DNA from 3 places in the Paenibacillus sp. GD4 genome. Region 2 is predicted to be linked to each of the others. Evidence: a T-box and tRNA genes for the amino acid it is inferred to sense, from the RefSeq annotation. Region 2 holds a T-box; the other regions hold tRNA genes.
The links. A T-box is a leader RNA that pairs with one kind of tRNA and senses whether it is charged. The one in region 2 lies ahead of leuS (leucine--tRNA ligase), so its partner is inferred to be a tRNA-Leu.
Positions count from the first base shown of each region.

Region 1: it encodes a tRNA-Leu, which carries the amino acid that the T-box ahead of leuS (leucine--tRNA ligase) is inferred to sense. The anticodon was not compared.
Region 3: it encodes a tRNA-Leu, which carries the amino acid that the T-box ahead of leuS (leucine--tRNA ligase) is inferred to sense. The anticodon was not compared.

Region 1 covers NZ_JAVCYK010000001.1:2,989,643-2,992,892, forward strand. Annotated here, with positions in the region: rRNA gene RAC89_RS14315 (23S ribosomal RNA) at 1-512, shown strand, start outside; rRNA gene rrf (5S ribosomal RNA) at 609-725, shown strand; tRNA gene RAC89_RS14325 (tRNA-Asn) at 756-831, shown strand; tRNA gene RAC89_RS14330 (tRNA-Glu) at 841-912, shown strand; tRNA gene RAC89_RS14335 (tRNA-Val) at 1,026-1,101, shown strand; tRNA gene RAC89_RS14340 (tRNA-Met) at 1,118-1,194, shown strand; tRNA gene RAC89_RS14345 (tRNA-Asp) at 1,206-1,282, shown strand; tRNA gene RAC89_RS14350 (tRNA-His) at 1,300-1,375, shown strand; tRNA gene RAC89_RS14355 (tRNA-Gln) at 1,388-1,462, shown strand; tRNA gene RAC89_RS14360 (tRNA-Lys) at 1,471-1,546, shown strand; tRNA gene RAC89_RS14365 (tRNA-Leu) at 1,561-1,643, shown strand; tRNA gene RAC89_RS14370 (tRNA-Gly) at 1,649-1,723, shown strand; tRNA gene RAC89_RS14375 (tRNA-Gly) at 1,790-1,864, shown strand; tRNA gene RAC89_RS14380 (tRNA-Leu) at 1,871-1,950, shown strand; tRNA gene RAC89_RS14385 (tRNA-Pro) at 1,960-2,033, shown strand; tRNA gene RAC89_RS14390 (tRNA-Gly) at 2,051-2,124, shown strand; tRNA gene RAC89_RS14395 (tRNA-Arg) at 2,136-2,209, shown strand; gene kduD (2-dehydro-3-deoxy-D-gluconate 5-dehydrogenase KduD) at 2,435-3,190, shown strand; gene RAC89_RS14405 (sugar kinase) at 3,194-3,250, shown strand, end outside.
Region 2 covers NZ_JAVCYK010000001.1:4,432,206-4,435,455, forward strand. Annotated here, with positions in the region: gene RAC89_RS20990 (class I SAM-dependent DNA methyltransferase) at 1-748, shown strand, start outside; T-box leader at 1,041-1,276, shown strand; gene leuS (leucine--tRNA ligase) at 1,334-3,250, shown strand, end outside.
Region 3 covers NZ_JAVCYK010000001.1:1,930,721-1,933,970, forward strand. Annotated here, with positions in the region: gene RAC89_RS08980 (S-layer homology domain-containing protein) at 1-1,253, opposite strand, end outside; tRNA gene RAC89_RS08985 (tRNA-Pro) at 1,405-1,478, opposite strand; tRNA gene RAC89_RS08990 (tRNA-Arg) at 1,622-1,698, opposite strand; tRNA gene RAC89_RS08995 (tRNA-Gly) at 1,704-1,778, opposite strand; tRNA gene RAC89_RS09000 (tRNA-Leu) at 1,784-1,867, opposite strand; tRNA gene RAC89_RS09005 (tRNA-Leu) at 1,880-1,965, opposite strand; tRNA gene RAC89_RS09010 (tRNA-Lys) at 1,974-2,046, opposite strand; tRNA gene RAC89_RS09015 (tRNA-Gln) at 2,057-2,128, opposite strand; tRNA gene RAC89_RS09020 (tRNA-His) at 2,142-2,214, opposite strand; tRNA gene RAC89_RS09025 (tRNA-Trp) at 2,232-2,305, opposite strand; tRNA gene RAC89_RS09030 (tRNA-Tyr) at 2,312-2,396, opposite strand; tRNA gene RAC89_RS09035 (tRNA-Thr) at 2,409-2,484, opposite strand; tRNA gene RAC89_RS09040 (tRNA-Phe) at 2,492-2,564, opposite strand; tRNA gene RAC89_RS09045 (tRNA-Asp) at 2,691-2,767, opposite strand; tRNA gene RAC89_RS09050 (tRNA-Met) at 2,779-2,855, opposite strand; tRNA gene RAC89_RS09055 (tRNA-Val) at 2,872-2,947, opposite strand; tRNA gene RAC89_RS09060 (tRNA-Glu) at 2,955-3,029, opposite strand; tRNA gene RAC89_RS09065 (tRNA-Asn) at 3,037-3,112, opposite strand; rRNA gene RAC89_RS09070 (23S ribosomal RNA) at 3,181-3,250, opposite strand, start outside.

The DNA.
Region 1 (3,250 bases), 1.4 Mb from region 2:
TCGGGCTTAGTGATCCGGTGGTACCGAATGGAAGGGCCATCGCTCAACGGATAAAAGCTACCCTGGGGATAACAGGCTTATCTCCCCCAAGAGTCCACATCGACGGGGAGGTTTGGCACCTCGATGTCGGCTCATCGCATCCTGGGGCTGAAGTAGGTCCCAAGGGTTGGGCTGTTCGCCCATTAAAGCGGTACGCGAGCTGGGTTCAGAACGTCGTGAGACAGTTCGGTCCCTATCTGTCGCGGGCGTAGGAAATTTGAGAGGAGCTGTCCTTAGTACGAGAGGACCGGGATGGACGTACCGCTGGTGTACCAGTTGTCTCGCCAGAGGCACGGCTGGATAGCCAAGTACGGAAGGGATAAGCGCTGAAAGCATCTAAGCGTGAAGCCCCCCTCAAGATGAGATTTCCCAGTATGTAAGACCCCTTGTAGACGACGAGGTAGATAGGTTCGGGGTGGAAGCGCGGCAACGTGTGGAGCTGACGAATACTAATCGGTCGAGGGCTTATCCTATAAAGCATATGACATTTGCTGAAGTTTCGAATCCAGTTTTCAAGGCGCAAGTCGCTTTGAACAACAACCTAGATGTTTCTTGGCAGAAGCATCACGTTTGGTGATGATGGCGGAAGGGAACCACGCGTACCCATACCGAACACGACCGTTAAGCCTTCCAGCGTCGATAGTACTTGGACCGAAGGGTCCTGGGAGAGTAGAACGTCGCCAAGCGAAATACCGCTTTACACTCGTTATTAACATTCCCCGATAGCTCAGTTGGTAGAGCACTCGACTGTTAATCGAGTTGTCACAGGTTCGAGTCCTGTTCGGGGAGCCATTTTAATAAGGCCCGTTGGTCAAGGGGTTAAGACACCTCCCTTTCACGGAGGTAACAGGGGTTCGAATCCCCTACGGGTCATAGCAATACCCTTTAATGAGAACCCTTGGGTTCGTCGGAGCATAAGCTTCGATAGCGATGCTTCGCAGTCTCATCACGCAGTGATGAGTATCCTCTACGGGTTATAGCAATATGGAGGCTTAGCTCAGCTGGGAGAGCATCTGCCTTACAAGCAGAGGGTCGGCGGTTCGATCCCGTCAGCCTCCACCATATAAGATTTACACGACGCGGGGTGGAGCAGCCCGGTAGCTCGTCGGGCTCATAACCCGAAGGCCGCAGGTTCAAATCCTGCCCCCGCAACCAATCTTTATCGCGGAGCCGTGGTGTAGAGGCCTAACATGCCTGCCTGTCACGCAGGAGACCGCGGGTTCGAATCCCGTCGGCTCCGCCACTATTTTAATAAACTTGGCGGTCGTGGCGAAGTGGCTAACGCACCGGATTGTGGCTCCGGCATTCGAGGGTTCAATTCCCTTCGATCGCCCCATTATTACCTTATTGGGGATTAGCCAAGCGGTAAGGCAACGGACTTTGACTCCGTCATGCCTAGGTTCGAATCCTAGATCCCCAGCCATGCTTTAAGAGCCATTAGCTCAGTCGGTAGAGCACCTGACTTTTAATCAGGGTGTCGTAGGTTCGAGTCCTACATGGCTCACCAGTTTTATTCCTTGTGCGCGTATGGCGGAATTGGCAGACGCACCAGACTTAGGATCTGGCGGGAGACCGTGGGGGTTCAAGTCCCTCTACGCGCACCATCTATGCGGAAGTGGCTCAGTGGTAGAGCATCGCCTTGCCAAGGCGAGGGTCGCGGGTTCGAGTCCCGTCTTCCGCTCCAAAACTTTCTATTGAAAGTTATGCGGTTTTATTGTAAAGTATCAAATGTGTCTCACTTAGTGAGTATGCGGAAGTGGCTCAGTGGTAGAGCATCGCCTTGCCAAGGCGAGGGTCGCGGGTTCGAGTCCCGTCTTCCGCTCCATAATATGCTGGTATGGCGGAATTGGCAGACGCGCGCGACTCAAAATCGTGAGGGAAACCGTGGGGGTTCAAGTCCCTCTACCAGCATTGTAACTTCGGGACGTAGCTCAGCTTGGTAGAGCACCTGGTTTGGGACCAGGGGGTCGCATGTTCAAATCGTGTCGTCCCGATTTTTCTTATTTATAATGCGGGTGTAGTTCAATGGTAGAACTCCAGCCTTCCAAGCTGGTAGCGTGGGTTCGATTCCCATCACCCGCTCCATATCGTCCTTTGTTCCAGTAGCTCAGCTGGATAGAGCAACGGCCTTCTAAGCCGTCGGTCGGGGGTTCGAATCCCTCCTGGGACGTAAGATGAAGCCCTTCTCGTGAAGGCTTTTTCTTTATCATAAGAATGTACATGTCAAGACCCTTTGATAAGGGTCTTTTTTTGGTGTGATAAAGTTGACGAATCGGTATATTGCTGGTCATTTCCTAGGGTTTGACTTATAATATAAGGGGCAGACATGTCCGGTATGGTTCATATCGGTTCGAATTGGTTCAATTTCATAAGATGATATAGGGGTGAATGGAACGTGAGTTTTTTTGATTTGAGCGGTAAAGTAGCGATTGTTACTGGTGGAGCAGTGGGTCTTGGCGGCGGTATTTCGATCGGCCTGGCAAAGGCTGGTGCTGATATTGTGATTGTAACAAGTAATGACCGATCCCGTGAGACGCAGGAGCAAATCGAAGCCATGGGACGCAAGGTACACACAGTAGTGGCCAACCTAATGGATGAGAATGCTCTGCAAGGGGTTGTGGATGAGGCGCTGAAGGTTTTCGGCAAGATTGATATTTTGGTTAACAATGCAGGGATTATTCGTCGTACGCCTGCAGCGGATCATGCGGCACAGGATTGGCATGATGTATTGCAGCTAAATCTGAATTCCGCTTTCTTCCTTTCCCAATTGGTTGGCCGGGAGATGATTAAACAAGGATCAGGTAAAATCATTAATATTGCATCCATGCTGAGCTACCAGGGCGGCATTAACGTACCGGGCTATACCGCGTCTAAGCATGCAATTGCGGGGGTAACGAAGGCATTAGCAAACGAATGGGCCAGCAAGGGCATTCAAGTCAACGCCATTGCACCAGGGTATATGGAAACGGACAACACAGCGGCTCTGCGTGCCGATGAGGAAAGAAACGCCCAAATCCTTGTAAGAATTCCTGCAGCACGTTGGGGAACGCCGGAAGACATGCAAGGTCCAGTGATATTCTTAGCATCGAAGGCTTCTGATTACATGTCCGGACACGTCCTTTGCGTGGATGGCGGATGGATGTCGAGGTAACCCATGACAAACCAAGGACAGCAGATGTTTCAACCGGAGATTATCACTTTTGGGGAAACA
Region 2 (3,250 bases):
GGAGGATATGCCCTACGAGGAATGGCTGGCCTTTGCTAGGCAGTGCTGGCAGAAGCATGGGATGCCTCGGACGGTAGCGGATTTGGGCTGCGGCACGGGGACGATTTCCATTCCGCTCGCGGAGCAGGGCTTAGAAGTGTTCGGCATTGACCTGTCGGAGGACATGCTGTCGATTGCGCAGCAGAAGGCGGAGGATGGGAAGCGGAAGTTTCCTGCGGGCGGTTCGGTTACCTGGCTGCAGCAGGACCTAAGGGATTGGGAGCTGGGAAGACCGGTCGACGCTGTGATTTCGTTCTGTGACTGTCTGAACTATGTGACGGAAGAAGAGGAGCTGGTAAAGTCCTTTAAGCAAGCTTATGCAGGTTTGCGCGATGGCGGAGTATTCTGCTTCGACATGCATACCCGGCACCAGCTGCAATCTTATGCGGAAGGCCAGCCCTACTTCCTGAACGACGATGATGTGGCTTACATTTGGACATGCGATTTCGATCCTGGTAAATGTGAGATCGAGCATGAGCTGACGATCTTTGTCCGGGAAGAGAGCTCTCTCGAATACGGCTCGGACGATGCGGTCACACCAAGGTTTCATCGGGTGGAGGAGCTTCATGTGCAGCGGGCGTACGATCTCGGATGGGTGAAAGAGCGGCTGCGCGAGGCCGGCTTCCGCGAGGTGGAATGTTACGGAGACTTTACGTGGTCTAAAGCGACGGAGCATACGCAGCGGGCGTTTTTTGTTGCGGTAAAATAAAGCGAATGACGGCCAGGACGGCATGGCTCCGTCTTATCCGCCTAAAGTATCCTTTACGAGGAAAGCCGTATCAGCAAATGGACGATGCAGAGGATGATGCCCCATAGAGGAAGCGATAAGGCGATTCCGTTGATGATCCCGTTCATTCGGTCTGGCTCCTTGTGTGAAAGTATTATGCTAGCAGTATGACCAAACAAGGGCATGGCTAAACTAGGAAAACAAGTACGGCTCTCTGCAGGATACACTTGACACTGCGGGAGGATTTTACATATAATCTAATAAAGTTACACATGATGAAGCTGTGATAAGAAATAGTAGCGCTGTCCGCTATGCTTCAGAGAGCCGGTGCAAGGGTGCAAGCCGGTCATAGCGAGGTGTGAACTCATCTTGGAGCCAGAAGGTGAAGCTGCTGGATGTCAGCTAGCCCGATCGTAAGCCCTGCGTTAAGGGGTCAGAGTGAGCAGTGGCAAAGCATGCCCGCTGCTAACTAGGGTGGTACCACGGGAGATCCAGTCTCTCGTCCCTAGCGGTGAGCTAGAGGATGAGGGGCTTTTTTTGTTGAGCAGATAGAGGAGGATGAAACGTATGACACAAGAAACGAAGGAACAGCAAGGGTATAACCCCTTGGTTATTGAACCGAAATGGCAGCAATACTGGGATGCGAACAAAACCTTCAAGGTGCTGGACGACGACTCCAAGCCGAAATTTTATGCGCTGGATATGTTCCCCTATCCATCCGGAGCGGGGCTGCACGTCGGGCACCCGGAGGGCTATACGGCAACGGACATCGTATCCCGCTACAAGCGTATGCGCGGCTACAACGTATTGCATCCGATGGGCTGGGATGCGTTCGGTCTTCCGGCAGAGCAGCACGCATTGGATACGGGTCAGCATCCGCGGGATATTACCTTCAAGAACATTGATAACTTCCGCCGCCAGATCAAATCGCTGGGCTTCTCTTATGATTGGGACCGCGAGTTCAGTACGACCGATCCGGATTATTATAAGTGGACGCAGTGGATTTTCATCCAACTGTACAAGAAGGGCCTTGCTTATGTAGACGAGGTGCCGGTAAACTGGTGTCCTGCGCTCGGAACGGTGCTGGCCAACGAAGAAGTCATTGACGGCTTAAGCGAACGCGGCAACCATCCGGTCATTCGCAAGCCGATGCGTCAATGGGTGCTCAAGATTACTGAGTATGCCGAGCGCCTGCTTGAGGATCTCGAGGAGCTGGATTGGTCCGAGAGCATTAAGGATATGCAGCGCAACTGGATCGGGAAATCGAAGGGCGCCGAGGTGGTGTTTGCTATTGAAGGCTTTGAGTCAGACAGCCTCAAGGTATTTACTACCCGTCCGGACACGCTGTTCGGTGCGACCTATTGCGTACTTGCTCCGGAGCACGAATTGGTGGAGCGCATCACGTCTGCCGGGCAGTCGGCTGCCGTGAAGGAATATCAGGAGCGCGCGGCGCGCAAGAGCGACTTGGAGCGGACGGATCTGGCCAAGGAAAAAACGGGAGTATTCACCGGCGCTTATGCCATCAACCCGGTGAGCGGTGCCAAGGTACCGATCTGGATTGCCGATTATGTGCTGGCAGGATACGGCACCGGAGCCATTATGGCCGTACCGGGACATGACCAGCGCGACTGGGAGTTTGCGAAGCAGTATGATTTGCCGATCGTAGAGGTTGTGAAGGGCGGAGATGTGAGCAAGGAAGCCTATGCAGGCGACGGCGAGCATGTGAACTCCGACTTCCTGAACGGACTGACCAATGAACAGGCGATCAGCCGGATGATCGAGTGGCTGGAAGCGAACGGCAAAGGCCAAGGCAAGGTCACCTACCGTCTGCGTGATTGGCTGTTCAGCCGTCAGCGCTACTGGGGCGAGCCGATTCCAATCCTTCACCTGGAGGACGGAACGATGAAGACGGTGCCGGAGGATCAGCTTCCGCTGCTGCTGCCGGATGTGGATGAAATCAAGCCGTCCGGTACGGGAGAATCGCCGCTGGCGAATGTGACGGATTGGGTGAACACCGTTGACCCGGAAACCGGCATGAAGGCGCGCCGTGAGACGAACACGATGCCGCAATGGGCAGGCAGCTGCTGGTATTACTTGCGCTTCATCGACCCGAAGAACGACAAGGAGATCTGCTCTCCGGAGCTTCAGAAGAAATGGCTGCCGGTTGACCTGTACATCGGCGGAGCCGAGCACGCGGTGCTTCACTTGCTGTATGCGCGCTTCTGGCATAAGGTGCTTTACGACCTCGGCGTCGTTGCTACGAAGGAGCCTTTCTATAAGCTCGTGAATCAAGGGATGATTCTGGGCGAGAACATGGAGAAGATGAGTAAGTCCCGCGGCAACGTCATCAATCCGGATGAGATTGTGAACAGCTACGGTGCCGACACGCTTCGTCTGTACGAAATGTTCATGGGACCTCTGGAGGCGACTAAGCCTTGGAATACGAACGGCGTGGACGGCGCGCACCGCTTCTTAAGCCGGATC
Region 3 (3,250 bases), 2.5 Mb from region 2:
AAGATCGGACGTTTTCCCGGAGAACGCAAAGGGATTGGTGCACCCGGAACGGAAATCCTTCTCGAAGACAATCCCTGCGCATCTGCAACATAAATCTCGGTGTCATTCCAAGCGCCGCTTTCTGATTTTACTTCATAAGCGACATAGGCCCCGTTCCGGCTGATGGATGGATACTGACTGTCCCCCGACAGCTGTGTGCCGTCTTCGTTTTGCGAGACACGGTTGAAGCTATTATTCGTATGGTCATAAACGTAGATGTCATCCCTATTGTTCGTATCACCCGGCACCAAGTTCGTTTTTGAGGTGGCAAAAGCAATATATCTTCCGTCCCCGCTGATCGATGGCGACTCCCCTTGCGTAATACGCTTCAGCTCATTGCCTGCCGAGGCGTTACGGTCGAAGAAGTACAGACTCTCTGTACCGATAAAATCCGTATCTTCTGTCAGCTTCGTATTGGATACGAACGCAAGCTTACTGCCATCCGCACTTATTGAAGGCGCCCAGCTGGCACTGTTCCATGTCTGTTCCTTCGGTACGCTGACTCTAGTCAGCTTCGAGCCTGCAGCTAAAGCGTCGTACAGGTATACATCCGCTTTTCCATCCGTGTCTCCGGCCACAAGTCCGTCGGCCTCCGTATCGAACGCAATATACCGACCGTCCGCATTGATTGAGACGTAATCCCGATCATTCATCCTGAACTCTGTAGAAGAGGTCGTTCCGTTCACAAGCTCTAAATAGTCCATTTCTCTATCGTATTTGTATACCTTTACCTTGCCGCTGATGAAATCCTCCGCATATGTATAAGCAAAATAACGCCCATTCGGTGACATGTCAAAATGCAGCACCGTCCCCGTCAGATCCGGAGTTTTGACCCTGCGGTATTGCCCTGTTTGCCGATCTTCTACCTCGATAACCTTTCTGCCTGTAGCTTGCTCATCATCCATAGCATACGTCATAAAAGCGAAATACCGCTCATCCGAGCTCAGCTTGGTATACGGTGAATCCGAAGCCGCATACACCATACTTAGAAATCCGTTATTCAGCTTACTTAACAGATTCCATGACAGCGGCGCAGCCAGACGGTAAGTTGCAGCAGCTACACTAGATACGGACTGAGCGCCGTATGGTTCTGCAACATTTCCCCCACTGCTTGTAGCATCTGCTGCCGACGGCAGCACCGATGTAGTTAACAGCAAGGCAGTCATGGTAGAAGCCATGGTTTTTCTAAGTTTTTGCCAACGAACTGATTTCACTGGTTTACCCTCCGATACGTCTGATACACATCGTATCACATTATATCGTACTTACCTAAGTTTTCCAGTGGTAAATTACACATTTTAGAAAAAATAAATAATAAAAAAACCACCTCTTTATGAAAAAGAGATGGTTGTGCGTTTGAAAGAATCGGGACGACACGATTCGAACATGCGACCCCCTGGTCCCAAACCAGGTGCTCTACCAAGCTGAGCTACGTCCCGTTACTAATATAAAGCTTTCATAGCGTGCCCTGAGAGATACGGCCTTTGGCCGACTGCGTAGTATTCCTACCGAAGCGCAGCTCCGACGAACTCCTTCGTCTGAATCTGTTTCCAGTTCACTTTGCAATTCGATGAAGCTTTAATGGCGTGCCCTGAGAGATTCGAACTCCCGACCTTTTGATTCGTAGTCAAACGCTCTATCCGGCTGAGCTAAGGGCACATATATGGAGCGGAAGACGGGACTCGAACCCGCGACCCTCGCCTTGGCAAGGCGATGCTCTACCACTGAGCCACTTCCGCAAGGATGCAGTCGAGAGGACTCGAACCTCCACGGCTGTTACACCACTAGAACCTGAATCTAGCGCGTCTGCCAATTCCGCCACGACTGCATATAGAGTTGATGGTGCGGTTGAGAGGACTCGAACCTCCACGAGCGTACGCCCACTACCCCCTCAAGATAGCGTGTCTGCCATTCCACCACAACCGCATAAAAAGTGAGTCATGTAGGACTCGAACCTACGACACCCTGATTAAAAGTCAGGTGCTCTACCGACTGAGCTAATGACTCATGAGATACACTGGGGATCTAGGATTCGAACCTAGGCATGACGGAGTCAAAGTCCGTTGCCTTACCGCTTGGCTAATCCCCATTACTGATTAAAGGGCGATCGAAGGGAATTGAACCCTCGAATGCCGGAGCCACAATCCGGTGCGTTAGCCACTTCGCCACGACCGCCACGTTATCAAAGGTACTGGCAGGGGCAGCAGGAATCGAACCCACACCAAAGGTTTTGGAGACCTTTGTTCTACCTTTAAACTATGCCCCTACAGACTGGTGGAGGCTGATGGATTCGAACCACCGAACTCAAGGAGAACAGATTTACAGTCTGCTGCGTTTGGCCACTTCGCTAAGCCTCCGTGGTATTACAATGGTGCCGCCGAGAGGACTTGAACCCCCAACCTACTGATTACAAGTCAGTTGCTCTACCAATTGAGCTACAGCGGCATAAAAGTGGCTCGGGACGGAATCGAACCGCCGACACGAGGATTTTCAGTCCTCTGCTCTACCGACTGAGCTACCGAGCCTAGTTAAAATAAAAAATGGCGGAGCCGACGGGATACTCTTCGTTGCACTCCGAGACTGTGATGTGAAGCTACCGAAGCTTATGCTCCGACGAACCCAAGGGTTCTCATCCCTCACAGGTTGTTATATGGCGGAGCCGACGGGATTCGAACCCGCGGTCTCCTGCGTGACAGGCAGGCATGTTAGGCCTCTACACCACGGCTCCGCAATAAAAATTGGTTGCGGGGGCAGGATTTGAACCTGCGGCCTTCGGGTTATGAGCCCGACGAGCTACCGGGCTGCTCCACCCCGCGTCGTGTGAATCTTATATGGTGGAGGCTGACGGGATCGAACCGCCGACCCTCTGCTTGTAAGGCAGATGCTCTCCCAGCTGAGCTAAGCCTCCATATTAGTGGTGACCCGTAGGGGATTCGAACCCCTGTTACCTCCGTGAAAGGGAGGTGTCTTAACCCCTTGACCAACGGGCCTTATAAGTGGCTCCCCGAACAGGACTCGAACCTGTGACAACTCGATTAACAGTCGAGTGCTCTACCAACTGAGCTATCAGGGAATAGCGTTTCAAAGCGACTTGCGCCTTGAAAACTGGATTCGAAACTTCAGCAAATGTCATATGCTTTATAGGATAAGCCCTCGACCGATTAGTATTCGTCAGCTCCACACGTTGCCGCGCTTCCACCCCGAACCTATC